Regions from separate parts of the Allobosea sp. 05T438 genome, predicted to be linked through region 1. Evidence: predicted binding sites of a transcription regulator. Region 1 holds the regulator's gene; each other region holds the start of a gene.
The links. The regulator PhoB, encoded in region 1, activates phosphate uptake and scavenging genes when phosphate is short. The targets are predictions, from matches to a motif close to TGTCATNNANCTGTCAT.
Positions count from the first base shown of each region.

Region 1 (9,968 bases):
ACCCGCTCGGCCTCGGCTTCACCAGTGCGACGGGCTGTTGGCTCACCCTCCCCGTTGGCCGGCCGCAACGGCCCGGCCTCGATGAATTCGTCGGCTGGCTGCGCGCCGAAGCGGCCCGGTTCGACGCCGCCACCCGTGCGCCCGCAGCGGCCTGATCATCGGGCGAAACTTCCGCTCCTGCCCCGCGTTGTCTGGAGCAAGGAGGAGCCATGTTCACCATTCTGCCTGCCCCGGACCATGTCGGCGCCTACCGCCTGTCGCAGACGCTGACCAGTGACGATCTCGATGGGATCATGGCCGATATCGAGGCGAAGCTCGCGCGACACGAGAAGGTCGGCATCCTCGCCGACCTCACCGATTTCACCGATATGACCCTGGCTGCCGCCTGGAAGGATGCGCGCTACAGCCTCGGCAAGCTCTGGGAGCTGCAGCGCTTCCCGCGCGAGGCGGTGATCACCGACAGGGGCTGGCTTGCCGCCTTCGTCGACCTGCTCAACCCAGCGATCCCCTTCGTGACCGTCCGCACCTTCAAGCCGGAGGAGTACGAGACCGCACTGACCTGGGCCGGTGACATCGAGGGCGGGCCAAACGCCTGACCGACAGGAGGACGCCATGACTGCTCACAAACGCAGATGGTCGGCCGATATCACCACCCGGAGCAACGCGCTCGATCTTGAGAAGGCGGTGTTCAAGCAGGGCGATCCGCGACGGATCGCACGTTCGCTGAAGCGGTCGGCTGAACACAGCCGGCTCCGCAAGTCGAGCCCCTATCGCTCGGCGATGTCGATGCTGACTTTCTACATCAACCGCGCCGGCCGGAACCTGCCGGCCGAGCGGCGCAGGACGCTGGAAGCGGCCAAGCACAGCTTGCGCCGCCTCTTCTACCGAGAGGGCTGAGGCTCCCGCCGGACCCTTTCAGGGATCGTCCTGAAGGGGGCTTCTCGCGGGGCGGCCACCCTTGCGGGCCGGATCATGCGATAGCTGCCGCCGCGCCAACACGGCGCGAAATGCGAGCGCGCTGCCGGGTTTCGTCGCCGGCAGCCAGCTTGCGGATGTCCGCCGGCTTCTCCGCATTCTCATGGGATGGGACAGGCCGCCGTTTCGGATGGTTTGCGGCGCCTTGGTCGAGGCCGACATGGGGCAGCCTCCTCAACGATCCTGCTGCACGTGTTGATGCGGGTGTTGCCCTGCTGGTCGGGCTGGCCCGGCCGGCGCTCGCCACCTGGCGCTGCGCATATCGTGCCCGGCATGATCCGGCTCGCCCGGGCCGTTGTCGCTTCGATTGGCCGGCGGGAATGGCGGCATCTTGCTCATGGCGACCTCCTCTGGCTCGCGCTGACTTTCAGGGTCAACGCGAGCGAGCAGGCGAGACTCACCGTAAGCTGCGATGAGGAGGAGAGCTGGAGCGCCGCTCAGCTGCGCGCAAAAGTCTCGTCGAAGGCGTAGCCGGCGCCGCGCACGGTACGCAGCGGGTCCTTGGTATTGGCGGGCGTGATCGCCTTGCGCAGCCGGCCGACATGGACGTCGACGGTGCGCTCGTCGATATAGACGTCGCGGCCCCAGACGGCGTCGAGCAGCTGGGCGCGCGAATAGACGCGGCCGGGCGCCTGCATCAGGAACTCCAGCAGCCTGAACTCGGTCGGGCCGAGATGCAGCTCGCTGCCGGCGCGGCGGACGCGCCGTGTGGTGCGGTCGAGTTCGAGGTCGCCGGCGGCAAGCAGTCCAGCGACATGGCCCGGCTTGGCGCGGCGCAGCAGCGCCTGGATGCGCGCGATCAGCTCCGGCAACGAAAAGGGCTTCACCACATAGTCGTCGGCGCCGGTCGCGAGCCCGCGCACGCGCTCGGTTTCCTCGCCCCGCGCGGTCAGCATGATGATCGGCACGCGCTCGGTGTCGCGCCGCGACCGCAGCCGGCGGCAGAGCTCGATCCCGGAGAGGCCCGGCAGCATCCAGTCGAGCAGCACGAGATCGGGGGTGTGGTCGCGCAGATGAAGCTCCGCATCGTCCCCGCGCGCCACGCTGTCCACCTCGAAGCCCTCGGCTTCGAGATTGTAGCGCAGCAGCAGGGTCAGCGGCTCCTCGTCCTCGACGATCAGGATGCGTGCGGCCATGATTCCTTGCCTCGCCTCAGCTGCCCGTGACCGCCTCGACTTCGATATTGGTCGTGTCGAGCTTCGGCCGATTCACGTCGAGCGAGTCGCCGGTGATGAGGTAATGGATCGTCTCGGCGATGTTGGTGGTGTGGTCGCCGATGCGCTCGATGTTCTTCGCGCAGAACAGGAGATGCGTGCAGAAGGTGATGTTGCGCGGATCCTCCATCATGTAGGTCAGGAGTTCGCGGAACAGCGAGGTGTAGAGCGCATCGATCTCGTCGTCGCGGCGCCAGACCTCGAGCGCCTTCTGCTCATTGCCTGCGGCGTAGGCGTCGAGCACGTCCTTGAGTTGCGCCTGCACGAGGCGGCTGATGTGCTCGAGCCCGACCACGGCGCGGTGCGGCGGCTGGAACTGGCCGGCGATGGCGACGGCGCGCTTGGCGATGTTCTTGGCGAGATCGCCGACGCGTTCGATGTCGGCCGCGATGCGGATCGCCGAGATCAGTTCGCGCAGGTCGTTCGCGAGCGGCTGGCGCCGGGCAATGGTCAGCACCGCCTTCTCTTCGACGTCCCGCTGCAGGTTGTCGAGGCGCTGGTCGGCGGTGATGATCTTCTGGGCGAGGCCGGTGTCGCGGCGCACCAGCGCCACGGTGGAGTCGCCCAGCATGCGCTCGGCCATGCCGCCCATTTCGGCAAGACTGCGGCGGATGCCTTCGAGATCGGTATCGTAGGAGCGGACGATGTGGTCGGTCATGGCGTTATCCTCAAAGCATTTTCAAGCGAAATCGGACCGGTTCGCGCGAAGAAAATGCGACAAACAAAGAACTCTGCCGCGGCTCAGCCGAACCGGCCGGTGACGTAGTCCTGCGTCTGCTTCTTGGCCGGGTTCATGAAGATGGTGTTGGTCGGCGCGAACTCGATGACCTCGCCCAGATACATGAAGGCGGTGTACTGCGAGATGCGTGCAGCCTGCTGCATGTTGTGCGTCACGATGGCGATGGTGAAGTCGCTCTTCAGCTGCTCCAGCAGGTCCTCGATCTTGCCGGTCGAGATCGGGTCGAGCGCGGAGGTCGGCTCGTCGAACAGGATCACTTCCGGCTTCTGCGCGATGGTGCGGGCGATGCACAGGCGCTGCTGCTGGCCGCCGGAGAGGCCCATGCCGGAGCTCTTCAGCTTGTCCTTGACCTCGTCCCACAGCGCGGCACGGCGCAGCGCGCCCTCGACACGGTCGTCGAGCTCGGACTTCGGCGGCTTCTCGTAGAGGCGGATGCCGAAGGCGACGTTGTCGTAGATCGACATCGGGAAGGGCGTCGGCTTCTGGAAGACCATGCCGACGCGCGAGCGCAGCTCGTTCACGTCGACGTCGTTGGAGATGATGTTGCGGCCATCGAGCAGGATCTCGCCGGTGGCCTTCTGCTCGGGATAAAGCGAGTAGATGCGGTTGAAGATGCGCAGCAGGGTCGACTTGCCGCAGCCGGACGGGCCGATCAGCGCGGTGACGTGCCGGTCGCGGAAATCGAGATTGATGTTCTTCAGCGCCCTGTGCTCGCCGTAGTAGAAATCGAGGTTCTTCACCGCGATCCGGACGGGCGCTTCGGCATCGAGCGTCTGCGGGGAGAGTTCAAGGGTCGAAAGCATCGACATGGTCCTCAAGGTCGGGCGCGACCGGGTTGGATTCAAGTCTTATTTGCCGCCAGCGACGACGCGGCGGGCAATGAGCGAAAGCAGCAGGATCGAGACCGTGATGATCAGCGATCCCGCCCAGGCGAGCTGCTGCCAGTTCTCGTACGGAGCAGAGGCAAACTGATAGATCGTGACGGGCAGGTTCGAGACGCCGCCAGCGAGCGAGGGCGAGAACCAGAAATTGTTGTTCAGAGCCGTGAAGAGCAGCGGTGCCGTCTCGCCAGCGATGCGGGCGAGCGCCAGCAGGATGCCCGTCATCATGCCGGCCTTCGCCGCACGCCAGGTCACGGAGGTGATGACGACCGAAGGCGGCGCGCCCAGCGCGGCCCCCGCCTCGCGCAGCGGGCCGGGGACGAGGTTCAGCATGTCCTCGGTGGTGCGCACGATGACCGGGATCGCGATGATGCCGAGCGCGACGCCGCCGGCCCAGCCGGAATAGCCGCGGAAGGGCTCGACCAGGATGACGTAGACGAACAGGCCGATCAGGATCGACGGCGCCGAGAGCAGGATGTCGTTGATGAAGCGGATCAGGTGCGCGAGCTTGGAACCCCTGCCGTATTCGGCGAGCCAGGTGCCCGCCAGAACCCCGATCGGGGTCGCGATGGCAATGCCGAGGAAGGTCAGCACGAAGGATCCGACGATGGCGTTGGCGAGGCCACCGCCTTCCGTGCCCGGGCCGGGAGTGACCGCGGTGAAGGTGGCGAGCGAGAGGCCGCCGATGCCCTTCACCAGCAACATGCCGAGGATCCAGAACAGCACGAAGATGGCGCAGAAAGTGAAGCCGGTCGCGATGATCTTCATCAGCCGGTCGGCGGTGCGGCGGGACTGGCGCACGCGCCCCCAGGGGGTGTGCGGCAGCTCGCGGGGCGTGGTCGTCATGGTCATGGACGAAAGACCTCAGTAGCGCTTGACGCGGGCGACCAGCAGCCGCGCGATGACGAGGACGACGAAGGTGACGAAGAACAGGATGCAGCCCAGCGCGATCAGCGCGTTGAGCTGCAGGCCCATCGCCTCGTTGAATTCGTTGGCGATGCGCGAGGCGATGGTCGAGCCGGGATCGAGGATCGAGGCCGACAGGCGGTTGGCGTTGCCGACGACGAAGGTGACGGCCATCGTTTCGCCGAGCGCGCGGCCGAGGCCGAGCATGATCGCGCCGATGATCGAGACGCCGGCCTGCGGCACCAGCACGTGGCGCACGACCTCCCATGTCGTCGCCCCGATGCCGTAGGCGCTTTCGCGGAGCACGGAGGGGATCTGCTCCAGCATGTCGCGGGTGATCGAGGCGATGAACGGCACGATCATGAAGGCCAGGATCAGGCCGGCGGTGAAGATGCCGAGGCCCGAGGGCGAGCGTGAATAGAGGATGGTGCCGACGACCGGCATGCCCTCGACGATGTTCGAGAGCGGGATCTGCACATAGGCCGCGAAGAGCGGCACGAAGACGAACAGGCCCCACATGCCGTAGATGATCGAGGGCACGGCGGCGAGCAGCTCGATCGCCGTGGCGACCGGCTTCTTGAACCAGCCCGGCGCCAGCTGGGTCAGGTAGACCGCAATGCCGAGCGAAAGCGGCACGCCGATCGCCAGCGCGATCAACGCCGTCGAGAGCGTGCCGACGATGGCCGGCCAGGCGCCGTACTGCTCGTTCTGCGTATCCCAGACGCTGGAGGTGATGAAACCGAGGCCGAACTCGCGGAAGGCCGGCCAGCCGCCGATGATCATCGAGATCATGATGCCGGCGAGCAGCACCAGCACGAGCAGCGCCGCCGCGAAGCTGGCATTGCGGAAGAAGAGGTCGAAGCCCGCCTTCGGCGTCCTGCGGGCGGCCGGCCTCGCGCCGGGGATGCTCGTCATGTCGGTTGCTGCGGTCATCCGCGGAGGCTCCGGTGTCGTGGCAGAGGTTGCCTGCAGCCGGTCACCCGACTCCGATCAACCTCAGCCCTCATCCTGAGGAGCGCTCCGCAGGAGCGTCCCGAAGGAGGCTCCAGTGCGCTCTGGATCATCCTTCGCGACGCCGCATACCGCGGCTCCTCAGGATGAGGGCTGCATGTATCGGTGAGGCGGGACTGGCCCGCCTCACCTTGTCGCTGGCAGCGATCAGAAGATCGGCTTGCCGGCGGTGTCGGTCACGCCCTTCCAGGCGTTGCGGACCTGATCCTTCACGGTCGACGGCAGGGCGACGTAATCGAGCTCGCTCGCCAGCTTGTCGCCGCTCTTGTAGGCCCAGTCGAAGAACTTCAGCGCGGCCTGCACCTCTTCCGGCTTCTCCGGCTTGGCATGGACCAGGATGAAGGTCGCCGAGGTGATCGGCCAGGCATCCGCGCCCTTCTGGTTGTTGAGCGAGATGCCGAAGCCCGGCTGCTCCTGCCAGTTGGCGTTGGCGGCGGCGGCCTGGAAGGCCTTCTCCTCAGGAGCCGGGAAGTTGCCGTCGGCGTTCTTCACCAGGGCGTGGGCGAGCTTGTTCTGCTTGGCATAGGCGTACTCGACATAGCCGATCGAGTTGGCGACCTGCTTGACCGAGGCGGAGACGCCTTCGTTGCCCTTGCCGCCGATGCCGACCGGCCACTGGACCGACTGGTTGGCGCCGATCTTGGACTTCCAGTCGGCCGAGACCTTGGAGAGGTAGTCGGTGAACACGAAGGTCGTGCCCGAGCCGTCAGAGCGGTAGACCGGGTTGATGTTGGCGTCCGGCAGGGCGAGCCCGGCGTTGAGCGCCACGATCTTCGGGTCGTTCCACTTCTTGATGTCACCCAGATAGATCTGCGCGATGATGTCGCCCGAGAGCTTGAGCTTGCCCGGCTCGACGCCGGCGATGTTCACGGCCGGAACGACGCCGCCCATCACGGTCGGGAACTGGATCAGGCCGTCCTTGCTGAGGTCCTCGCCCTTGAGCGGAGCGTCGGTCGCGCCGAAGGCGACGGTCTTCGCCTTGATCTGGCGGATGCCGCCGCCCGAGCCGATCGACTGGTAGTTCAGGCCCGTGCCGGTGTCCTTCTTGTAGGCCTCGGCCCATTTCGAATAGATCGGGAAGGGGAAGGTCGCGCCGGCGCCGGTGATGTCGGCAGCCTGGGCGGAACCGGCGATCCCGACGGCCACGGCCGCGAGAACGAGAATCTTGCGCATTGAGATGTCCTCTCTGGGTCGCTGTTGACAGCTCCCCTGTCAGAACACCCCCTATATGACAGCCGGATGACACGTCGTCATGAAAACTGTCACAAAGCCGTTGAAGCGGCGGCTCAGCGGCCTGCGCGCTGGGCCTCGAAACGCGGCAGGATCGCCTTGAAGGTCGCCCCCTCCCCCGGCTTGCTTTCGATCGTCAGCCTGCCGCGATGGCGCAGCACGATGTGCTTGACGATAGCCAGCCCCAGGCCCGTGCCGCCCGCCTCGCGGCTGGCGGCGGTGTCGACACGGTAGAAGCGCTCGGTCAGGCGCGGCAGATGCTCCGGCGCAATCCCCGGGCCATCGTCGCGAACGTGGAAGCTGGCCTCATCCTCGCCGGCCTCGACGGTGATCTTCACCTCGCCGCCCTGCTTGCCGTATTTGATGGCGTTCTCGACGAGGTTCTCCATCAGCCGCAGCAATTCGTCGCGGTCGCCGGGGACCAGCAGCGGCTCGCGCGGCGTGGTGAGCGCCAGTGTGACCTCGCGCTCGCGCGCCATCAATGTGAGCGAGTCGACGATTTCGCGCGCGATGCCGGCGAGATCGACCGGCGTGTCGGGCGCGACGTGAGCGCGCTGCTCGATACGCGAGAGCGAGAGAAGATCGTCGACGAGACGCGCCATGCGCAGCCCCTGTTCGCGCATGATGCCAAGGAATCGCTCCCTCGCGCGCTCGTCGTTGCGCGCCGGCCCCTGCAGCGTCTCGACGAAGCCGAGCAGCGAGGCCAGCGGCGTGCGCAGCTCATGGCTGGCATTGGCGACGAAATCGACGCGCATCCGCTCGATCACCCGCTGCTCGCTGAGGTCCTGGAAGGTGAGCAGCGTCGGCCGCCGCCGTCCGCCGCCCAGCGCCGCGATGTGGATGCGGAAGGCGCGCTCGAACGGCACCCGTTCGACGAGCTCGACGGTGTCGCGCCCGCCCTCATGCGCGACCTGCTCGATCGCATCGTTGAGGTCCGGGTCGCGCAGCACCAGCGCCAGGAATTTGCCGATCTCGAGCCCCGGAACGAGCGCGCGCATAGCAGGGCTGAGCGCCTGGGCGATGCCCTGTTCGTCGAGCAGCACGACGGGGACGCCGAGCGCCTCGATCATGGTCTGCATCGTCGCGGAAGAGGAAGTGGCAATGTCGGCCATGGAGCGCTCGGAACGAGCCGGCACCAGCCGGCCTGCCCTTCCTGGGCGGAAGAAGGAGAGGCGTCAATTCCCTTCCGCACGTCAGCCGGCTAGGCTTTGCCCGAAGAGGAGGCAGCGATGGCAAAGAAATTCTCGGGTTCGAACGCCAACGCGCCGATCGCGCTGTCCGCGGGCGAGAGCGCCAAACCGGCGAAGGCCCGTCCCGTGTCCCCCAAGCTCAAGGGCTTCGACATCGAGGCCGACACGCTGCCGGAAGCCATCATCGATGCCGCCTATCACAGCGGCGACTATCCCTATGGCAAGCGGATGAAGCGCAAGCGCTACAATCGCGAGCTCGAGCTGCTCCAGATCGAGTTGCAGAAGCTGACGCGCTGGGCCTCCAAGCATGGCGAGCGCATCGTCATCGTCTTCGAAGGCCGCGACGGCGCCGGCAAGGGCGGCACGATCGGCCGCTTCACCCAGCATCTCAATCCGCGCCAGGCTCGCACTGTCGCGTTGCCGAAGCCCTCCGACACCGAGAAGGGCCAATGGTATTTCCAGCGCTATGCCAGCGAGATGCCGACGGCCGGCGAACTCGTCTTCTTCGACCGCTCCTGGTACAACCGGGCAGGTGTCGAGCACGTCATGGGCTTCTGCAAGCCCGAGGAAACCGAGAGCTTTCTGCACGAGGCCCCCGTCTTCGAGGGCATGCTGGCGCGCGACGGCATCCGCCTGATCAAGCTGTTCCTGACCATTGGCCGCGAGATGCAGATGACCCGTCTGCACGCGCGCTGGCACGATCCGCTCAAGCGCTGGAAGCTCTCGCCGATCGACTTCGAGGCCATCCCGCGCTTCGACGACTATTCCCGCGCCTTCGACGAGATGCTCGGCCGGACCTCGACCGAAGCCGCGCCCTGGCATGTCGTGCGCAGCAACGACAAGCTGCGCGCAAGGCTCAACGCCATCCGCCATGTGCTGAAGGCGATCCCCTACGCGGACAAGGACGAGGCCGCGATCGGCAAGCTGGACGAGGAGATCGTCATCCCCGTCGGCCGCTATCTCCACCATGGCGGCGAGCCGGAGAGCCGGTAAAGCCTGGCGTGATCCGCGGAACGCGGAAGTCATCCCGGACAGAGCGAAGCGGAGATCCGGGATCCATGCCTGAACCCTGATCGGCAGCGCTCCGGCATGGATCCCGGGTCAAGCCCGGGATGACGACGCGGTTCCGCTCAAAGTCATCAGGCTCCCGGCTGTTGCGCCCTCACGGCCCCATCACCTGGTTCGGCAGCCAGGTCGTCAGCGGCGGCCAGAGCGTGATCGCGGCAAGCACGACCAGCAGCGGTATGAGCCAGGGCAGGATCGCCTTCGACATCGTCTCGAACGAGACATTGGCGATGCGCGTCACCACGAAGAGCACCACGCCGATCGGCGGATGGATCGTCCCAAGGATCAGGTTCAGGATCATGATGATGCCGAACTGCACCGGATCGATGCCGAAGCTGTTCGCAGCCGGCACCAGGATCGGGATCAGGATCAGCATCGCGGCCAGCGCCTCCATGAAGCAGCCGACGACGAGCAGGATGAGATTGCAGACGAGCAGGAAGACGAGCGGGTTCTGGATCGTCTCGACGATCAGCGGCGTCAGCGTCTGCGGCACGCGCGAGATCGACATGCACCAGCCGAGCGCACCCGCCGCCATCACCAGCACGGCGACGAGCCCCATGGTCTCGACCGTGTCGATCAGGATCGGCCAGAGCTGCTTCACCTCCAGCGTGCGGTAGACGAAGAAGCCGAGGAAGAGGGCGTAGAGGCAGGCGACGGCCGCGGCCTCCGTCGGCGTGAAGATGCCGGAGAACATGCCGCCCAGGATCAGCGGCGGGGTCATCAGCGCGAAGAAGCCACTGAAGAAGGTCCGGCCGAT
Region 1 is NZ_JBFTKQ010000011.1:167,173-177,140, forward strand. Features, by position in the region: gene AC1DIN_RS20810 (LysR family transcriptional regulator) at 1-155, shown strand, start outside; gene AC1DIN_RS20815 (SpoIIAA family protein) at 210-596, shown strand; gene AC1DIN_RS20820 (DUF3175 domain-containing protein) at 613-897, shown strand; gene phoB (phosphate regulon transcriptional regulator PhoB) at 1,413-2,111, opposite strand; gene phoU (phosphate signaling complex protein PhoU) at 2,128-2,847, opposite strand; gene pstB (phosphate ABC transporter ATP-binding protein PstB) at 2,931-3,737, opposite strand; gene pstA (phosphate ABC transporter permease PstA) at 3,777-4,661, opposite strand; gene pstC (phosphate ABC transporter permease subunit PstC) at 4,674-5,648, opposite strand; gene pstS (phosphate ABC transporter substrate-binding protein PstS) at 5,874-6,899, opposite strand; gene AC1DIN_RS20855 (ATP-binding protein) at 7,013-8,068, opposite strand; gene ppk2 (polyphosphate kinase 2) at 8,186-9,139, shown strand; gene AC1DIN_RS20865 (TRAP transporter large permease) at 9,309-9,968, opposite strand, start outside.

Region 2 (9,968 bases), on a different contig from region 1:
TGTGCGCTTCTACACCAACGGTTTCCGCGTCGCGCGCGAGCCCTGACGACCGCGTGCATTCAGAGAACGGCCGCCATGCCGTCGCGGCATCCGCGACGCGAGTGAGAGCAAGGTCCCGGCCCCGGACGACTAGAACCGCTTCGTCGAGAGCACGTCGAAGGTCTTGCCGATCGTCGCGACGGCCTTGTCGTAATCGGCCAGCGAAAGACAGGCGATCAGGGCGTCGATGACGGCGAGCTGGGCGATGCGGCTCGTCATCGCCTCCGTGCGGAACTGGGTCTCGCGCGCCATGGTGTTGAGCACGATGTCGGCATAGGCGAGCAGCGGCGATTTGCCGAAATTGGTGATGCAGATCGTGGTTGCGCCGGCTTCTCGCGCAAGCCTAGTCGCGGTGACAGTCTCATGTGTCGATCCCGAATGCGAGATCGTGATCGTCACGACGTCCGGGCCGGTCAGCGAGGCACTGATCGCCTGGACGTGGGAATCCACCACGACCTTGGATTCGACGCCGATGCGTAGGAGCCGGTAATTGGCGTCCTCCGCGATCGGGGCGGCGCTGCCGATGCCGTAGAGCTCGACGCGGCGCGCCCCACGGATCGCGGCGACCGCACGCTCCATTGCGCCGCGGTCGAGCACCTTCATGGTGTCGTGGAGCGCCTGCAGGTCGCTGCCGAAGATCTTCTCGATCACCGTCCCGGTGTCGTCGGCGCGCGCGAGATCCTCGTGGATGAATTGCACCGGCTGCACGAGATCGCGCGCCAGCGCGATCTTGACCTGCTGGAAGCCGCGCGCGCCGAGCTGGCGGCAGAGCGAGATCACGCTGCCCTCGCTCGCTTCCGCCCGTTCGGCCACCTCCGTCACCGACATGTGCACGACCTCGGCCGCATGGGCGAGGAAGACGTCGGCAATGCGTGCGGCGGTCGGCGGCAGCGTCGCGCGCAGCGCCGTCAGCCGCTCGATCACGCCATCGAAGCCGTCTTTGCCGCCAGTGCGCGCCTTGTCGGGGCTTTCCGCCATGACGTCGGCATCCGGCTTTCGATGAGATGAGCTCATGCCGGCAAGGCGATCATGTCTTGCTCGTGCGGGCAAGTCGTCTCGATATAGAGTTGCGGGAGCACCCCGTCTGTGACCTCGACATAGTGCAGGCCGAAGCGGCGCGCCCCTTCGCCATCGGTCCTGGGATTGTCTCCGAGCATCGCGACAGCCCGCTTGGGCAGGCCGAGCAAGGCGAGCCCGGCGGCGAACAGGGTAGGCTCCGGCTTGCCGATGAGGCGGTAGCTCACGGGGCCGGTGCAGGCGAGCAGCGCGGCGAGCAACGCGCCGGTTTCCGGAACGACCGAGCCGTCGGCGCCCGGATGGACGAGGTCCGGATTGGCGACGACGAGCTCGGCCCCCATCCGCACGGCATTGGCCGCCAGCGCCAGCCGCGCGTGGCTGAACCACCGGTCGCGGCCGAGAAAGACGACATCCGGCTGCTCCCTGACCGGCACGAGGCCGCGCTGGCGCGCATGGCGCATCAGGCTGCGACTCGCCAGCATGAGCACGCGCGCTCCGGGACGGCGCGCGGCGATATCGTCGAGCGCGACCGCTCCCGCCAGCACGATACGGTCAGTCGGAATGTCGAGCCCCATCCGCCGCAGGCCGCGCCTCAACTCTGCCGGCGTATGCTCGGCATCGTTCGAAACCACGACGAAACGGCCGGCGCAGGCGTCGAGGAAGGCGCTGGCGCCAGGCATCGCCCGGTCGCCGCACACCAATGTGCCGTCGAGATCGATCAGCCAGCCACGAATATCGTCCGCTGCGCGCACTGCAAACTCCGTCTCGGATCGCGGCAGGCATGAACTGAGATTGTCTCAGTGTCAAACAGTCGTCGACCTAAATTATATTCATGAGCCTGTCATGGAAGGCTGCCAGAAGGCTCGGGCTCCCGCCGCTTGAAGCGGCCGCGCAGCGCCCCGCAGCCCGTCCCAGAGGACGCCATGCTCGTATTCCTAGGCAGCCGTCTCCTGCGCATGACGATCACGCTCTGGGCGATCGTCACCGCCGTCTTTCTGGCGACGCGGCTGACCGGCAATCCGATCGACTTCCTGATGCCGGAAGGGCTCGACGCCGCCTCCCGCGCCGAGATGATCGCCTATTGGGGCCTCGACCGGCCCATCGCAGAACAATACCTGCTGTTCTGGAAGTCGCTGCTCTCGGGCGATTTCGGCCTCGGCCTGATGGAGCGCCGGCCGGTCGCGGTGATCTTCGGCGAGCGGCTCTGGCAGAGCGCCTCGCTCCTGGTCGCGACCCTGGCGCTGACCGTCGCGGTCGGCGTGCCGCTCGGTATCCTCGCCGCGCTCTGGCGTGGGCAGCCGCGCGGCCAAGGTGTGCTCTTCATCGCCTTTCTCGGCTACGCGGTCCCGAATTTCGTCCTCGCCATCCTGCTGCTGCTCGTCTTCTCCTACACGCTGCACTGGCTGCCGAGCGCCGGCTCCGCCACCCTGCTGCATTACGCGATGCCGACCGTGGCGCTGGCCGCCTATTTCGTCGCGGCGCTGACCCGCTACACGCGCAACGCCATGCTCGACGTCCTCTCGGAGGACTATATGCGCACGGCCCGCGCCAAGGGCCTGTCCGAAGGCGCCATCATCCTGCGGCACGGGCTGCGCAATGCGCTGATCCCGGTCATTACGGTACTCGGCCTGCAGATCACCACGCTCGTCTCCGGCGCCGTCGTGGTCGAGACCGTCTTCGCCTGGAACGGGGTCGGCGACCTGCTCGTCGGCGCGACGCTGCGGCGCGACTACCCGGTCCTCCAGTTCGGCGTCCTCGTCGTCGCCGGTGCGGTCATCCTCGTCAATTTCGCGATCGACCTCGCTTATGCGGCGTCGGATCCGCGCGTGCGCCTCGTCGGAGCCTGACCGCCATGGCCGAGATCGCTGACGCCAAGTTGATGCTTCCGCCCCGCAGGCTGCTGCGGATCAGGTTTGCCTGGGCAGGCAGGTTCGATACGCTGGTCGTAGCCGCCGCGCTGCTCGGGCTTCTCCTGGTCGCGCTCGCCTTGCTGGCGCCGCTGGTCTCGCCCTTCGAGCCAGACCAGCAGCGGCTTCTCGCACGGCTGAAGCCACCGATCGGCATCGCCGGCGCCAACCCGCTCCATTGGCTCGGCACCGACCAGCTCGGGCGTGATCTCCTCTCACGCTGCCTCCATGGCTTGCGTCTGACTCTCTCACTCGCGCTCTTCGGGACCCTGCTCGGCCTCGCCATCGGTGCGGCGCTCGGCCTCGCGGCGGGGCTGCTGCGCGGCTGGGCCGATGCGCTGATCATGGGCCTCGTCGACATCATGATGTCGCTTCCGTTCACCCTCGTCGCGCTTTTCGTCGTGGCGCTCGCCGGGACCGATGTGACGGTGCTGATCTGCGTGCTCGGCATCGCCTACTGGGCGCATTTCGCTAGGCTGATCCGGGCGCAGGTGCTCAGCCTGCGCGAGATGCCCTTCGTCGAGGCGGCCCGCGCGGCGGGAGCCGGCCCCTGGCGCATCGCCACCGTCCATATGATCCCGAACCTGATCTCGCCGGTCGTGGTCATGGCGAGCCTCAACTTCTCGAACCTGATCCTGCTGGAATCGGCGCTGTCCTTCCTCGGCCTCGGCGTCCAGCCGCCGACGGCGACGCTCGGCTCCATGGTCGGGCAGGGGCGCGACTACATGGCCTCCGCGCCCTGGATCGTCGCCGTTCCGGCTGTCGTCATCGTGCTGGTCAGCCTCGTCGCCATGCTGCTCGGGGATGCATTGCGCGACCGCCTCGATCCGCGCCTGCGCGGGCGCTGAACGCCCGCTCGCCATTCGTGCTGTTCATCCAAAGGAATTAGAAACATGTTCAAGATCTTGAAAATAATGACGATCGCTGCGCTGTCGGCGACCGCTCTCGTCAGTTTCGCCCAGGCGCAGGAGCTGAAGGTCGGTGTCCAGAACATGGCGCCCTGGCTCGATCCCGGCCGCGACTTCTCGAATGTCGGCTCGCAGTTCTACTTCAACGCCTTCGATCCGCTGATCGGCAAGGACGCCACCCGCGCCGAGAGCGTCTGGCAGCCGGGCATCGCCACGAGCTGGAAACAGGTTTCGCCGACCGTGATCGAGCTCAAGATCCGGCAGGGCGTGACCTTTCACAATGGCGACCCGATGACGGTCGAGGATGTCGTCTTCTCCTTCGACCGCATCATCAACGCGACCTTCCCGCCCTATGGCGTGCGCAAACGCGATACGCTGCCCAACATGGCCAAGGTCGAGGCCGTCGATGCCGAGACGGTCCGCATTACCGCGACCCGGCCCGAGCCGCTGTTCGAGACGCTGCTCAACGTGCAGCAGGGCATGATCGTGCCGAAGAAATACGTGATGGCCCTGACCGGCGATCCGAACGTTTCGGAAGCCTCCGATTTCGAGGCCTTCGCGCTGAAGCCGGTCGGCACCGGCCCCTACAAGATCGCCGAATTCGTGCCGAACCAGCGCCTGGTCTATGAGCGTTTCGATGGCTTCTGGGGTGAGAAGGCTCCGTTCCAGAAGGTCACGGTGACGCGCATCCCCGAGCTTTCCGGCCGCCTGACGGCGCTGAAGAACGGCGAAGTCGATCTGATCACCAACGTTCCGCCGGACCAGCTCGAGCCGATCGCCGCCGATCCGAAGCTCAAGGTCGAGGGCATGCAGACGCCGCTCTTCCACGTCGTCATCTTCAACACCCAGAACCCGAAGATGGCCAACCCCAAGCTGCGCCAGGCGCTTTCCTACGCCATCGACCGCAAGACGCTGAACGATGCGCTCTGGTTCGGTAAGGCGAAGGTGCCGACCTCGCATACATTCGCGCAGTTCGGCCCGCTCTACATGCCCGAGCTCAACACCTTCGAATACGATCCGGCCAAGGCCAAGGCGCTGCTCAAGGAAGCCGGCTATGACGGCACGCCGATCCGATACGACATCCAGGCGGCCTACTACACCAACGGCCTGCTCGCGGCTCAGGCGATCCAGGAGATGTGGGGCGCCGTGGGCGTCAAGATGCAGCTCAACGTCACCGAGCAGTGGACGGGCTCCGATCCGACCATGATGGCCCGCGGCTGGTCGAACCCGATGTACTTCCCCGATCCCGCCGGCGCCTTTGGCATCATGTGGGCCCCGACCGGCAACTCCGCCTCGGAGGGGCGCTTCAAGGCCGACGACGCCTACATCGCGCTCTGGGACAAGTTCCGCTTCTCGACCGACCTTGCCGAGCGCAAGCAGGCCTATGTCTCGCTGATGCAGGCCATCAAGAACGACCCGCCGGTCCTGCCGTTCTATCAGCCCTACGAGTCCTACGGCATGAAGCGCTCGCTCGCCTGGCGGCCGCTGCAGGGGCACATCCCCTATGTGCTCGACTTCCGCGCCGGCCGCGCGACGCTCGCAGCGCGCTGATGCAATTGCGGGAGCCGGTATCGCCGGCTCCCGCCTCCTATTTCCGACCCTGCTCGACGAGCCACGCCATGACCCGATCCCTTCGCCTCGCCTTCGTCGCCGACATCCATCACGGCAGGAACAGCTTCACCAAGATCGGCACCGCAGCCCTGCCGCTGATGGACGAGTTCCGCCGCTTCGTTGCTGAGGCGCAGCCCGACGCCGTGATCGACCTTGGAGATCGCATTTCCGATATCGACCATGACACCGACCTCAGGTTGGAGCGGGAGGTCGCGGAAGCCTTCGCGCCGATCGCGGCGCCGCGCTTCCATCTCTGCGGCAACCATGATCGCGATCATCTCAGCGTCGCCGAGAACGAAGAGATCCTCGGCCAAGCGCTTGGCCATCGCACCGTCGACCTCGGCGACTGGCGCTTCGTGCTCTGGGCCGCCGATTCACGCATCCACCGGCCAGGCGGCTTCGTGCTGCGCGAGGCCGACCTCATCTGGCTCGCCGCGACCATCGAGGCCGCCGACCGGCCGCTGGTCGTGATGAGCCATGTTCCGGTCTCCGGCCACGCCCAGACCGGCAACTACTACTTCGAGCGTAATCCGGCATCCTCGACCTATCCCGGTGCCGAGCGCGTCCGTGCTGTGCTCGCCCGGGCGAAAGTGCCGGTGATCTGCATCGCCGGCCATGTCCACTGGAACACGCTGACCACGGTCGACGGCATCCCGCACCTGACGCTGCAGTCTCTGACCGAGAGCTTCACGACGATGCCCGGGCCTGCCGGCGCCTTCGCTCTTCTCGAGCTCGGTGAGACCATCGCCTGGACGGTCCACGGCGCCGACCCGTTCTCAGCTCGCATCGCAACGGCGCAGACGGTGAAGCGTTGGATGACGCCGCTCCAGCCGTTCGAAGAGCACCCCGAGTTGCGGCAAAGGCGTCTTGTCTCCGCCGTCCAGACGGATATGGCGGCGGTGGCCTGATCGGGATTCAAGGCCGTGAGAGATTCGGAGTGAAGGGTTCGGTCAGAGGTCCGGGTTCGGGCGGCGGGCGCTGTTCAATTGAGCAGAATTCCGCGGATTTCCTTCCAGCTTTCTGCGTCGGGCGCACAGAGCAGCCCGGCCGGGCGCTCGGCCGGGGAATAGCTGCGGCCGTCGAGCAGTCGTGCGTGGCCGCCGGCCTCGCTGTAGAGCAGCACGCCCGGTGCGTGGTCCCAGGGATTGAGGATGCCGTAGAGCAGGAATTGCAGGCGTCCTGCCGCCGCCAGCCGGTATTCCTGCCCGCAGCAGCGCAGCGAGCCGACTTCGAGGAAGGCGGGGAAGCGGCTGGGAAGCGAACTGCGCAGCGGCTCCGGGAAATACTGCCAGCTCGCCATGCCGTTCATGTGGCGCGTCGCGACGGCCGGGGCGACTCGCAGGTCGCGGCTGGAGCCATCGGCGCGACGAAGCCAGGCGCCTTCGCCGCGTAGCGCCATGGCGCTGTCTCCGGCAACGGGATCGTGGATCACGGAGGCGACGATCTCGCCCCTGACGATGACGGCCGCCATCACTGCGAAGAGCGACAGGTCGCAGGCATAGTTGAGCGTGCCGTCGATCGGATCGATGACGAAGGCGAGATCGGCATCGCCCAATTGGCCGAGCAGCGCGGGCTCGCGCGTCACGGCCTCCTCTCCGATCAGCGCGGCACCCGGAAAGGCCTTCGCCAGCTCGGCGCAGATGAAGCGCTCGGCGGCCTCGTCGGCTTCCGTAACCAGATCGCCCGGTGCCTGTTTCTCGCGGATATCGCTATCGGCGAGGCGCCGGAAGCGCGGCATCACCTCGCGTCGGGCCGCCTCGCTCAGGATGGCGTCGAGCCGGTCATGGTCCTGCCGGGTGAAGATCATCCGAGGCCGAACTCGACCAGGATGGGCTGGTGGTCGGAGGCTCGCGTCTCGATGTCGTAGACGATGGCGCGTGCCCGCGCGGCAAGATCCGGCGTCGCCAGCACATAGTCGAGGCAGCCGGGCGGACCATAGGTCTGATCGCAGATGAAGGCCGAGGGCGGATGCGGCGCAACGCCCTGCAGCACCGGCCATAGATCGACCAACGGCGGCACATCCCCGTCGAACGGCGCGAGTAGCTGCGCCAGCCCGGCGTCGTCCGGCCGCATGTTGAAGTCGCCCGTCAGGATCGCGCTGGCCGAGTTCGGCGTCGGCGCGTAGGTGTGCGGGCCGGATGCGCGCGGCGTCGCCTGCCTTTCGGCGGCCATGCGGTGGACCTGCCGGATGCCCTCGACCTGGGCGGCGCGCAGCACGGACGAAGAATATTCCAGATGCGTCGTCATCAGCCGGATCGGGCCGAAGGGCGTCTCGACCATGGCCTCAACCAGCACGCGCGGCATGTTGCGCGTGGCCGCCGCTTCCCAGGGCAGGGTGTGGCGCAGCGCCTGCGCCACCGGCAGCCGGGTCAGCAGCAGGTTGCCGAAGCGCTTGCGCCCGCCCTGGCTGTCGGAGACGTCGACCCCGATCGCATCGATGGCGGTGAAGCCCGGCAGCAACTCGCCGAACAGGGCGAACTGGTCTGTGCGGTCGTTGCCGTCGAGATCGGGGAAGTTGGCCGCGACTTCCTGCAGGCAGAGCACGTCGAAATCGGCCATCTGCCTGGCGTGGTCGATGATGCGGCGCGGATCGACGCGTTCGTCGACGCCGCGTGCCCACTGGATGTTCCAGGTGATCAGCTTCATTGAGCCGGCCTCGACCCTACTTGATGCCCGCGCGCATAAAACTCTGCACGAACTGGCGCTGGAACAGAAGGAAACCGACGAGGAGCGGTGCCGAGGTCATCAGCGTCGCCGCGCAGATCACCGCCCAGTCGATGCCCTGGTCGGCCGAGGAGAAGACCTGGAGGCCCACCGTCAGCGGCCGCGACTCGACCGAGTTGGTGACGAGCAGCGGCCAGAGGAAGTTGTTCCAGTGGTAGCTGACCGAAACGAGGCCATAGGCGATGTAGGTCGGCTTCGCGAGCGGGACATAGACCTTCATCAGCACCTGCAGCGGGCTCGCTCCCTCGACGCGGGCGGCGTCGTCGAGTTCCTTCGGCACGGTCTTGAAGGTCTGCCGCAGCAGGAAGATGCCGAAGGCCGAGGCGATGTAGGGCAGGGCGATCGCCGGGATCGTGTCGATCAGGTTGACCTTGGCGAGCGTGCGGTAGTTCTCGACGATCAGCGCGTCCGGCATGATCATCAGCTGCGCCAGGATCAGCACGAAGGCGATGTCACGGCCCCAGAAATCCTGCCGTGCCAGCGCATAGGCCGCGAGCGTCCCCAGCACGAGCTGGAAGGCGAGGATCATGGTCACGAGGATGAAGGTGTTGAGGAAATAGCGGGCGAAGGGCGCCGCGGCCCAGGCCCGCGTGAAATTGTCCAGCGTCAGCGGCGCGGTCAGCACGAAGCGCGTCGTGTATTCGGCCGGGTGGAACGCCGCCCAGACGGCATAGGCCAGCGGCAGCACCCAGATGAGGGCGAGCAGGATCGCGCCGATGGATTCCAGCGTGAGCGAGAAGCCTTTGGGCGCGTAAGGGTCTGTGCGCGTCGGGGCGCTCATTGATAGTGCGTCCTGCGTTCGAGCCAGCCGTACTGGACGAAGGCCACCAGCGCGAGCAGCACCAGGAGCACGCAGGTCAGCGTCGCGGCATAGGCCGTATCCCAGAAGCCGAAGCCGACCTGGTAGATGTAGTAGAGCAGCAGGGTGGTCGCGTTGTCCGGGCCGCCGCGCGTCATCACCACGATATGGTCGACCATGCGGAAGGCGTTGATCACGGCGTTGATCAGTACGAACAGCGTCGTCGGCATCAGCAGCGGGAACTGGATGCGCCGGAAGAAGGTCCAGCGCGAGGCGCCCTCGATCGCCGCGGCCTCACCGAGACTGGGCGGGATCGCCTGCAGCGCCGCGAGGTAGAAGATCATGAAGAAGCCGGCTTCCTTCCAGATCGCGACGATGGTGATGGCGTAGAGCGCCGTGTCCTGCGATCCCAGCCAGTTGGTCGAGCGACCGCCGAACAGGCCGATGACCTGCTCGAGCAGGCCGTATTGCGGCGTGTAGAAGAACAGCCAGATATTGGCGACCGCGATCATCGGCAGGATCGTCGGCGTGAAAAAGGCCATGCGGACGAGTGTTCGCCCCGCAATCCTGTCATTGACCCAGACCGCCATCAGCAGCGCCAGCGCGATCGAGGTCGGGATGGTGCCGAGCGCGAACCAGAAGTTGTTGCTCAGCGCCTTCCAGAAGATCGGGTCGGCCAGCATCTGCTGATAGTTTTCGAGCCCGACGAAACGCGCCGGGCGGCGCGCCTTCGGTGTCGAGTAGAAGCTCTCGATGAAGCTCGCGACCGCGGGCCAGTGCGTGAACAGGGCCAGGCACGCCATGGCCGGCAGCAGGAGCAGCCAGCCATGGAGTGTCGCGGTCGCGCGGTTCGTCATTGGCTTACCGCCCCGTCAATGCGAGTAGCGCGAGCGACGACGCAATCCAGGGACGGCAGGGCTTGACGTTCCCATGGATTGCTTCGCTGCGCGCGCAATGACGGCT
Region 2 is NZ_JBFTKQ010000004.1:305,241-315,208, reverse strand. Features, by position in the region: gene AC1DIN_RS12120 (SUMF1/EgtB/PvdO family nonheme iron enzyme) at 1-46, shown strand, start outside; gene AC1DIN_RS12115 (MurR/RpiR family transcriptional regulator) at 130-1,053, opposite strand; gene AC1DIN_RS12110 (HAD-IIA family hydrolase) at 1,050-1,808, opposite strand; gene AC1DIN_RS12105 (ABC transporter permease) at 1,980-2,903, shown strand; gene AC1DIN_RS12100 (ABC transporter permease) at 2,909-3,811, shown strand; gene AC1DIN_RS12095 (ABC transporter substrate-binding protein) at 3,857-5,422, shown strand; gene AC1DIN_RS12090 (metallophosphoesterase family protein) at 5,491-6,390, shown strand; gene AC1DIN_RS12085 (inositol monophosphatase family protein) at 6,465-7,289, opposite strand; gene AC1DIN_RS12080 (endonuclease/exonuclease/phosphatase family protein) at 7,286-8,128, opposite strand; gene AC1DIN_RS12075 (carbohydrate ABC transporter permease) at 8,145-8,987, opposite strand; gene AC1DIN_RS12070 (carbohydrate ABC transporter permease) at 8,984-9,862, opposite strand.
Region 2: the regulator PhoB is predicted to act here: its motif matches at 1,885-1,901, upstream of AC1DIN_RS12110 (HAD-IIA family hydrolase).

Region 3 (9,968 bases), on a different contig from region 1:
TCCGGGCCAGCTCTCGGGCGGCCAGCAGCAGCGCGTCGCGATCGCCCGCTCGCTGTGCATGAGCCCGAAGATCATGCTGTTCGATGAGCCGACCTCGGCGCTCGACCCCGAGATGGTCAAGGAAGTGCTCGACACCATGGTCTCGCTGGCGGAGGAGGGCATGACCATGCTCTGCGTCACCCACGAGATGGGCTTCGCCCGCCAGGTCGCCGACCGCGTCATCTTCATGGACGCCGGCCAGATCGTCGAGATGAACACCCCCAACGAGTTCTTCAAGAACCCGCAGCACGAGCGCACCAAGCTCTTCCTCTCCCAGATCCTGCACTGACAAAGAACAGCTCGGTGAGCGATGGAAGCGCGTCGGCTTTGCCGGCGCGCTTTTTCGTCTAACGAGCGAATCACAAGGAAGCGCAAAGCATCTTCAGGTGTAGGCGAAACCCTCTACGGAACGAGTCCTCGTCCGGTGCGTTGATGGCGCAAACGGAGGATACGTGATGAAACGTTTTGTCCCAGTCATAGCTCTTGCTCTTCTGGCGAGCGGCGGTGCCTATGCTCAGTCGATCAACATTGGTCCGGGCGGCGTGAGCGTCGACCCCCGTACGCCGCATGAGCGGGCGATCGATCGCGAGATGCGTCAGGAGCGCTACGAGCAAAGGCGCGAGCGCGAATGGCGACGCGCCAACTATTACCGCGGCGACGATTGCCGCACGGTCACGACCGAGCGGGAGACGCCGCGCGGCGTGGTGCGGCGCACGACCCGCGTCTGCGATTGACCAATCTGATTTGAAGGGGAGCGGGCGAGAAGCCCGTTGACGACCAAGGCCCGCGGCGGGAGACGCCGCGGGCCTTGGTTTATCCGGCCGTTAGCCTTGCCCGGTTGGAAGCTTACTTCGCGTCGCGCGCCTTCACGGCCTGATCCGAGAAGTCCGAGAACAGGCCGTCGATGCCGAGCGCAAAGAAGGCCTTGTACTCGGCCGCGGCGTCACCCTTGAAGTCCGAGGCCAGCCGCTTCGGCTCGCTGCGGAAGGTCCAGGTATGGACGAGAAGGCCGGCGGCATGGGCATCCTTGACCACGTTCGTCGGCGCGATCAGCGTGCGGTCGCGCTCGTCGATGGCGCCGTCGCCGTTGAGGTCCTGCGGCTTGCCGTCAGCGCCGATCGTCTGCTTGGCAGCCATGATGTAGGGCTTCCAGGGGCCGACGCCGTCGGCATAGGTCGCGATCTCCTTGAGCCCTTCGGCGGAGAGCATGTCCTGGAACGTCCGCTTGTCGCCGAGCACCGCGAAGTCATAGGGACGGTCGAACGGGGCCACGAGCGTAACCTTGCCGTCCTTGTCGACGTMGTCGCCGTCGACAAGCTGGATGAGGCGCAACTGCGTCTTCTTGCGCAGGTACTTCAGATTGCCGGTCTCGAAGCTCTGGATGAACACCGGCGAGGTCTTCTCGGTCCAGCCGGCAGCCTTGAGCATGTCGAGGAGCTTGTCCTCGAAGGCGAGGCCGAGCGCGGTGTGATAGGTCGGGTGCTTGGTTTCCGGGTAGATGCCGATGGTGCGGCCGGTGCGGGCGCTTTCCGACTTGGCAAGGTCGATCACCTCCTGGAAGGCCGGGATCTGGTACTTGCCGTTGTGCGACTGGTCGCGATCGGCGAAGGCCTGCTTGGCCCGCAGGGTCTTGATCTCCGCCAGGGTGAAATCATTGGCGAACCAGTCGGTGGTGTCGATGCCATCGACCTTGCGCGTCGTCTTGCGATTGGCGAATTCCGGCCGGTCGGCGACGTCGGTGGTGCCGCTCAGCATCGGCTCGTGCCGCACGACCAGGACGCCGTCCTTCGTCGACACCAGGTCGGGCTCGATGAAGTCCGCGCCCATCTCGATAGCGAGCTTGTAGCCCTCGATCGTGTGCTCGGGCATGTAGCCGCTGGCGCCGCGATGGGCGATGATCAGCGGCTTGCGGGCGGTCGAGGGGGACACCTGCTGGGCGAGGGCCGCCAGTGGCTGCATGGCCAGTGCGGCGAGAAGCGATGTCGAGAGAAGCAGCGTTTTTTTCATGGTTTGACCCCGGCTCGCGGAAATGCGCGCGAACTTAGGTCGGGCGATGTGACAGGCCCATGAAAAGAATACGTCGGATCGTGAGCAAAGGCTGACGCGCGATGCGATACCCCAAAAAAAGCCCGCGACCCCGGTCGAGGGCGCGGGCGATCCTGCGTGCGCTCGCTGTCAGCGGCGGTTTTCGAGCGTGGTTTTCGCGTCGAGGCGCTTGGAGGGCGGCGGCGTGAATTCCGGCTGCGGCTGGGTTGCGCAAGCGGCAAGGCCGAAGGCGACAAGGCTCAGAATGACGATGCGGCTGGCGCTTTTCATGTGCGAATATCCCGGTGGCCGCGACATGCGGTTGCATCGTGTTTCCGCTTGTGAAACGACCGCGTCAAGTGCATGCCGCATGGGCCACCATGCCTCGGCGTCATGTTCGAATTGGTCGAAGCACACCTCACTCACCGCCTTGCGGCGCCGGGCCCGAGCCGTCCGTGCCAGGATTGAAACACCATGACGCCAGCCGCCCGGATCAGCKCCGCCATCGAGGTGCTGCAGGACATCATCGAGCGCCGCCGCCCGGCAGCCGATGCGCTGAAGGATTGGGGGCTGTCCCGCCGCTTCGCCGGCTCGAAGGACCGCGCGGCCATCGCCTCGCTCGTCTATGATGCGCTGCGGCGCAAGGCGTCCGCCGGCTACGCCATGGCTTCCGAGGAGCCGCGCGCGCTGGTTCTCGGCATGCTCGCGGGGCTGCGAGGCCTGCCGCTGGACGAGATCGCCGCGCTGTTTTCGGGCGAGAACCACGCCCCTGCGCCGCTCACCGCCGATGAGACCGCGCTTCTGACCGCCTTTTCTGACGAGGGCGCGCCCGACTGGGTGCGGGCCGATGTGCCCGAATGGCTCTGGCCCTCATTCGAACGCGGCTTCGGCGAGGCGGCGATGGCGGAAGGGCAGGCACTGGCCGCCCGTGCGCCGATCGATCTGCGCGTCAACCGCCTGAAGGCCACCCGCGACGCCGTGCTCAAGGATCTCGCTCACCATCAGCCCGAGACCGGCGCCTGGTCGCCCGATGCGCTGCGTTTCCAGCCGGGTCATGACGGGCGCGGCCCTTCGCTGCAGACGGAGCCCGGCTTCTTTGCCGGCGCGTTCGAGGTTCAGGACGAAGGCTCGCAACTGGTGACATTGCTCGCCGGCGCCCGGCCGGGCCAGACCGTCATCGATCTCTGCGCCGGGGCAGGGGGCAAGACGCTGGCGCTCGCCGCGCTGATGGCGAACCGCGGGAGCCTCTATGCGACCGATCTCGACAGCCGGCGGCTCGCGCCGTTGCACGACCGCGTGGCGCGCTCGGGCGCTGGTATCGTCGAGGTGCGCATCCCACGCTCGCGCGGCCACGAGCCGCTGGCGGATGTTGCCGGCCACGCCGATCTGGTGCTCGTCGATGCGCCCTGCACCGGTTCCGGCACCTGGCGGCGCAATCCCGATGCGAAATGGCGCGTGCGCCCCGGCGCGCTCGCCGAGCGGATCAAAGACCAGGCCGAGGTGCTGGCCCGCGCCGCCAAGCTGGTGCGCCCCGGTGGGCGTATCGCCTACATCACCTGCTCCATGCTGCCGGACGAGAATGACGAGGCCATCCGCGCCTTCCTCGGCCGCCATCCCGGCTTTGCTCTGGTCGCACCGATCGACGTGCTCAAGGGCGCGGAAAGCGACTTCTCCCTGCTCGCCCGCTTCGCCACGGAATTCGGCCTGCAGCTCTCGCCGCTGCGCGCCGGCACGGACGGGTTCTATCTGGCTTGCCTCCAGCGGGGGGATTGAGACGCGGCCGTTGCGCACGCCCGCGCGATCCATTAACGGGACGCGATGACGAGCGCTCAGCCCCATCACGACTCCATCCTCATCATCGATTTCGGCTCGCAGGTGACGCAGCTGATCGCGCGGCGCATCCGCGAGATCGGCGTCTATTGCGAGATCGCCCCGTTCCAGTCTGCGGATGAGGCGTTCGGGCGGCTGAAGCCCAAGGGCGTGATCTTCTCGGGTGGCCCGGCCTCGGTGCCGGACGAGGGCAGCCCGCGCGCGCCCGAGGCGGTCTTCACGGCTGATATCCCGCTGATGGGTATCTGCTACGGCCAGCAGACCATGGCGCATCAGCTCGGCGGCAAGGTCGAGGGCGGGCACGCCGCCGAGTTCGGCCGTGCCGATGTCGAAATCCTTGCTCCTTCGGCGCTCTTCGCCGGTGTCTGGGAGAAGGGCTCCCGCTACCCGGTCTGGATGAGCCATGGCGACCGCGTCACTGAGCTGCCGCAGGGCTTCTCGGTCAAGGCGACCTCGGAGAACGCGCCCTTCGCGGTGGCGAGCGACGAGATCAGGCGCTTCTACACCACGATGTTCCACCCCGAGGTGGTCCACACCCCGGATGGCGGCAAGCTGCTGCGCAACTTCGTCGTTGAGATCTGCGGCTGCAAGCCGGACTGGAGCATGTCGGCCTATCGCGCCGAGATGCAGAAGAAGATCCGCGAGCAGGTCGGCACCGGCCGCGTCATCTGCGGCCTTTCCGGCGGCGTCGACTCGGCTGTTGCGGCCGTGCTGATCCACGAGGCGATCGGCGATCAGCTCACCTGCGTCTTCGTCGACCACGGCTTGATGCGGATGAACGAGGCCGAAGAGGTGGTTCGCCTGTTCCGGGATCACTACAACATCCCGCTGGTCCATGTTGAGGCCGAGGAGCTGTTCCTCTCCGAGCTTGCCAAGTGCGGTGCCGATCCCGAGGCCAAGCGCAAGACCATCGGCCGGCTCTTCATCGACGTCTTCGACGCAGAGGCGGCCAAGCTCGGCGGCGCCGATTTCCTGGCGCAGGGCACGCTCTATCCCGACGTGATCGAGAGCGTCTCCTTCTCCGGCGGCCCCTCGGTGACGATCAAGAGCCACCACAATGTCGGCGGTCTGCCCGAGCGCATGAAGATGAAGCTCGTCGAGCCGCTGCGCGAGCTGTTCAAGGACGAGGTCCGCGTGCTCGGCCGCGAGCTCGGCCTGCCCGAGGCCTTCGTCGGCCGGCATCCCTTCCCGGGGCCCGGCCTCGCCATCCGCTGCCCCGGCGAGATCACCAAGGAGAAGCTCGACATCCTGCGCAAGGCGGATGCGATCTATCTCGACGAGATCCGCAAGGCCGGTCTCTACGACGTGATCTGGCAGGCCTTCGCCGTGCTGTTGCCGGTGCGCACCGTCGGCGTGATGGGCGACTACCGCACCTACGATCATGTCTGCGCGCTGCGCGCCGTGACCTCGGTCGACGGCATGACCGCGGATTTCTATCCCTTCGACATGAACTTCCTTGGCCGCGCCGCGACCCGCATCATCAACGAGGTCAAGGGCATCAACCGCGTCGTCTACGACGTGACTTCGAAGCCGCCCGGCACGATCGAGTGGGAGTGAGCGCGGGCGCTCACGGCCGCGTCATCGGCCATGAGCGTATATCGCCCTGACGGCGCTGCCCGTCGCTCGCCCTGGATGGGGAAATGAGGGCAGGTGGTTTTCGCGGCAAGCGGCTTGCGCGCAGGCTCCATCTGACATTGCTCTACGACCGCTATCGCATGCTGGCGTTTCGCGTGCGGCCGTTGAGCTGGACGGTGAAGGATTTCGTGCTGATCCGCAGCGTTCCCCGCGAACCGTACGAAATCCTCGGCCGTTCGCCCTCGGCCAACCCGTGATCATGCATCATCGCAAGCCCGCCTTGCGACGACGGGAGGCGCGCCCCGTTGCTTTGGGCGCGCGCGGCTTTATCGTCCGGCGCCGAAGCTCTTCCGATTCAACCGGAGCACCCTATGGCCGATCTCTCCGCTTTCCCGATCAGCAAGCGCTGGCCCGCCAGCCATCCCGACCGCATCCAGCTCTATTCGCTGCCGACGCCGAACGGCGTGAAGGTGTCGATCGCGCTGGAGGAACTGGAACTGCCTTACGAGCCCCACCTCATCGACATCGGCAAGAACGAGACCTGGGGCCCGGAATTCCTCTCGCTCAACCCGAACGGCAAGATTCCCGCGATCATCGATCCGAACGGGCCGGATGGAAAGCCGCTGGGCCTGTGGGAGTCGGGCGCGATCCTGCTCTATCTCGCCGAGAAGACCGGCAAGCTGCTGCCGAAGGATCCGGCCGCGCGCTACGAGACCATCCAGTGGGTGTTCTTCCAGATGGCGGCGATCGGCCCGATGTTCGGCCAGCTCGGCTTCTTCCACAAGTTCGCCGGCCGCGAATACGAGGACAAGCGCCCGCGCGACCGCTACGCCAGCGAGAGCAAGCGCCTGCTCGCCGTGTTGGAGGAGCGGCTGGCGAGCCGCACCTGGATCATGGGTGACGAATTCACCATCGCCGACATCGCGATCCTCGGCTGGGTGCGCAATCTCGTCGGCTTCTACGGGGCAGGCGAACTCGTTGACTATTCCACGCTGACGCATGTGCCGATCTGGCTGGAGCGCTGCCTGTCGCGCCCCGCGGTGCAGCGCGGCCTCGACATCCCGAAGCGCCCCTGAATGCCGGCACTCCCTCAGGGCATGTCGCTGGGGGAGGGCACGGGCTGAACCGGTGCCAGTCTTTCCAGGGCGTGCACGGAGATGCCGCCCTGGGCAAGTCGTTCGCGGCCTCCCAGCCCGTCGAGTTCGAAGACGAAGAGCGCATGCGTGCAGTGTGCGCCAAGTCGGCGAAGCAGCTGCGCCGTCGCCAGCGCGATGCCGCCCGTGATCAGGCAGTCGTCGATGATGGCGACATGACGTCCGTCGAGCCGATGGCCCTTCGACAGGGCGACGCCATTGCCGAGCTCGTAATTGGCCGCGAGACTGCGGACGACGTCCGCGCGGATCGAACCGACCTTGCGGATATCGATGAAGCCGAGGCCGTTTCTGAATGCCAGCGCGCCCGCAAAGCCGAGGCCGCCGACGTCGATTCCGGCAAGAAGGTCGGTTTCCTCATCAAGATGGGCCGCCAGGGCTTCGCAGGCAGTTTGCATCCAGCGGCCGTCGCAGGTGAAGGTCGTGGCATCGGGAAAGTCGACGCCGACGACCGGGTGGTCCTTCCAGCGGCGATGGGGAAAAGCAGGTGGCGCCGGCGTTTTCTGCGCTGAGGCCGAGACGATATCCATGCTATCTCCTGCCTGCATCCGACGATGTCATCCGCCATGTCATGCCTGTTTGCAGTCTTGCTGACAAACCCGGATGACAGCTGGGTGGCGGATGCTGCGACATTCCACACAGTCCGGGCGAAGGCATGACGATCACCATCTACGGCATCAAGAACTGCGACACGATGAAGAAGGCGCGCAGCTGGCTCGACGGCCATGGCGCGACCTACGCGTTCCACGACTACAAGGCGAGTGGTATCGACAAGGCCTCGCTCGAGCGCTGGGTGAAGGAGCATGGCTGGGAGACGGTGCTCAACCGCGCCGGCACGACCTTCCGTGCGCTTCCCGACGCCGAGAAGCAGGGGCTCGATGCGGCCAAGGCCATCGCGCTGATGCTCGCCCAGCCCTCGATGATCAAGCGCCCGGTGCTCGATCTCGGCAGGGGCAGGACGGTCGTCGGCTTCAAGCCCGAAATCTACGAGGCGGCGCTGGCGAAGGGCTGAGCCTGGGCGACTGCCGTCATTCTCGGGCGGCGCCCGGCGCCGACCCGAGCATCTCCTGTCGAATGAGGCTCAAGAGCCCTCTAGTCCCGAGATGCTCGGGGCAAGCTCGAGCATGACGGCGGCGAACGCCCATCCAGCGCGCGCGCCTCTTCCCTAAAGGCGCGTGCTGCTCTACCTCGCAGCGCATGAACGCACAGCCCGAACTCGCGCAGCCCCAGACCGCCGCGACAACCGACTTCGCCTTCCATGTCGCCGCCCGCGACGGCGCCGCCCGCACCGGCGCGATCAGCATGCCGCGCGGTGTCATCCGCACGCCCGCCTTCATGCCGGTCGGCACCGCCGCAACCGTGAAGGGCATGTATCCCGAGCAGGTGAGGGCGCTCGGCGCCGATGTCGTGCTCGGCAACACCTATCACCTGATGCTCCGTCCCGGCGCCGAGCGCGTCGCCAGGCTCGGCGGGCTGCACAAGTTCATGAACTGGCCGCATCCGATCCTGACCGACTCCGGCGGCTTCCAGGTGATGTCGCTGTCGCAGCTCAGGAAGCTGACGGAGGAGGGGGTCACCTTCCAGTCGCATATCGACGGCTCGAAGCACGTCCTTACGCCCGAGCGCTCGGTCGAGATCCAGAATCTGCTCGGCTCCGACATCGTCATGCAGCTCGACGAATGCGTCGCGCTGCCCTGCGAGGACAAAGTGGCGGAGAAGGCGATGCGCCTGTCGCTGCGCTGGGCCGAGCGCTGCAAGGCGGCCTTCGGCAACCATCCCGGACGGGCGCTGTTCGGCATCGTGCAGGGCGGGGCGGTACCGCATCTGCGCATCGAGAGCGCGCGCGAGCTCGCCGCGATGGACCTCAAGGGCTACGCCGTCGGCGGTCTCGCGGTCGGCGAGCCGCAGGAAATCATGCTGGCGATGATCGAGACGGTCGAGCCGCATCTGCCGCAGGAAAAGCCACGCTACCTCATGGGCGTCGGCACGCCGGACGACATCGTCCAAGCGGTGGCGCGCGGCATCGACATGTTCGATTGCGTGATGCCGACCCGCGCCGGCCGCCACGGCCAGATCTTCACCCGCTTCGGCCGGATGAACCTCAAGAACGCCAAGCACGCCGAGGATCCGCGGCCGATCGACGAGCAATCCTCCTGCCCTGCGGCGAACAGCTGGTCGCGCGCTTATCTGCATCATCTCGTCAAGGCCGAGGAGATGCTCGGCAAGATGCTGCTGACCTGGGTCAACCTCGCCTATTACCAGGATCTGATGGCAGGCCTGCGCGCCGCCATTGCGGCCGGGCGCCTCGCCGATTTCATCGCCGAGACCAAGGAAGGCTGGGCCAGGGGCGAGACGGCTTGAGCGCAGGGCTGGCTCTTCTACCGATCAAGATGGCGATCGCTGCCTCGGTGGTGGTCGGCTGTTCCGTTCTGGCCGAGCGCACGGGGCCTCTGGTCGCGGCGATGATCGCGACGCTGCCGATCTCGCTCGGGCCGGTGCTTGTCTTCCTTGCGCTCGATCACGACGCCGCTTTCATTGCCGCCAGTGCGCTGGGCACGATGAACGCCAATCTCACCCATTCCGCCTTCATCCTGAGCTATGTGCTTTTGGCCCAGCGCCTGACGATGCTGCCCTCGCTCGTGGCCGCCGCGGCCGTCTGGGTTCTCGTGCTGGCCGGCGTGCGCAGCCTGGCACTGCCGGCGCTGCCGCTCACGGTCCTGACCATCCTTGCCTTCGGTGTCGTGCATATGCTCGTGCGGCCTTATCTCTCCGTGCGCACGGCCGCCCCCGCCGCACTTTCGCGCTATGCCATTCCGATCCGGGCAGGCTGCGTCGCGGTGCTGGCGGGAATCGTCACAACCGCGAGCGATCGGGTCGGGCCGCTCTGGTCGGGTGTCCTTGCCGGTCTGCCGATCGTCCTGTCGAGCCTGATTGTGATCCTGCATCCCCGCATCGGCGGGAAGGCCACCGCAGCGGTGATCGGCAGCGGGGCTCTCGGGCTGCTGGGCACGGGGCTTGGGCTTGCCGTCGTGCATTGGATGGCGGTGCCGTTCGGCTCGTGGACGGCGCTCGCCATGGGGCTCGCCTTATCGGTCGGCTGGAATCTGGCCCTGACCGGCCTTGCGCGCCGGCTTGCGCCATGAGGCGACGAACAGCCCGGCGATGATCAGCATGATGCCGGCGAGCTGCAGCGAGGAGGGGATCTCGCCCAGCACCGGGATCGCTAGCAATGTGCCGGTGACAGGGATCAGGGGCGGGAAGCGGCCGACGACCGCCGGCCCCAGGACATGCGCCGCCCAGCCCCAGATCCACAGGCCGATAATGACATTGGCCACGCCCTGGTAGAGC
Region 3 is NZ_JBFTKQ010000019.1:369-10,336, forward strand. Features, by position in the region: partial or broken gene AC1DIN_RS25045 (amino acid ABC transporter ATP-binding protein) at 1-328, shown strand, start outside; gene AC1DIN_RS25050 (PepSY domain-containing protein) at 495-773, shown strand; gene AC1DIN_RS25055 (glycerophosphodiester phosphodiesterase) at 886-2,046, opposite strand; gene AC1DIN_RS25060 (hypothetical protein) at 2,215-2,355, opposite strand; gene AC1DIN_RS25065 (RsmB/NOP family class I SAM-dependent RNA methyltransferase) at 2,539-3,837, shown strand; gene guaA (glutamine-hydrolyzing GMP synthase) at 3,883-5,451, shown strand; gene AC1DIN_RS25075 (hypothetical protein) at 5,535-5,726, shown strand; gene AC1DIN_RS25080 (glutathione S-transferase N-terminal domain-containing protein) at 5,841-6,545, shown strand; gene AC1DIN_RS25085 (phosphoribosyltransferase family protein) at 6,560-7,150, opposite strand; gene AC1DIN_RS25090 (ArsC family reductase) at 7,276-7,632, shown strand; gene tgt (tRNA guanosine(34) transglycosylase Tgt) at 7,818-8,981, shown strand; gene AC1DIN_RS25100 (hypothetical protein) at 8,978-9,763, shown strand; gene AC1DIN_RS25105 (DMT family transporter) at 9,707-9,968, opposite strand, start outside.
Region 3: the regulator PhoB is predicted to act here: its motif matches at 2,095-2,111, upstream of AC1DIN_RS25055 (glycerophosphodiester phosphodiesterase).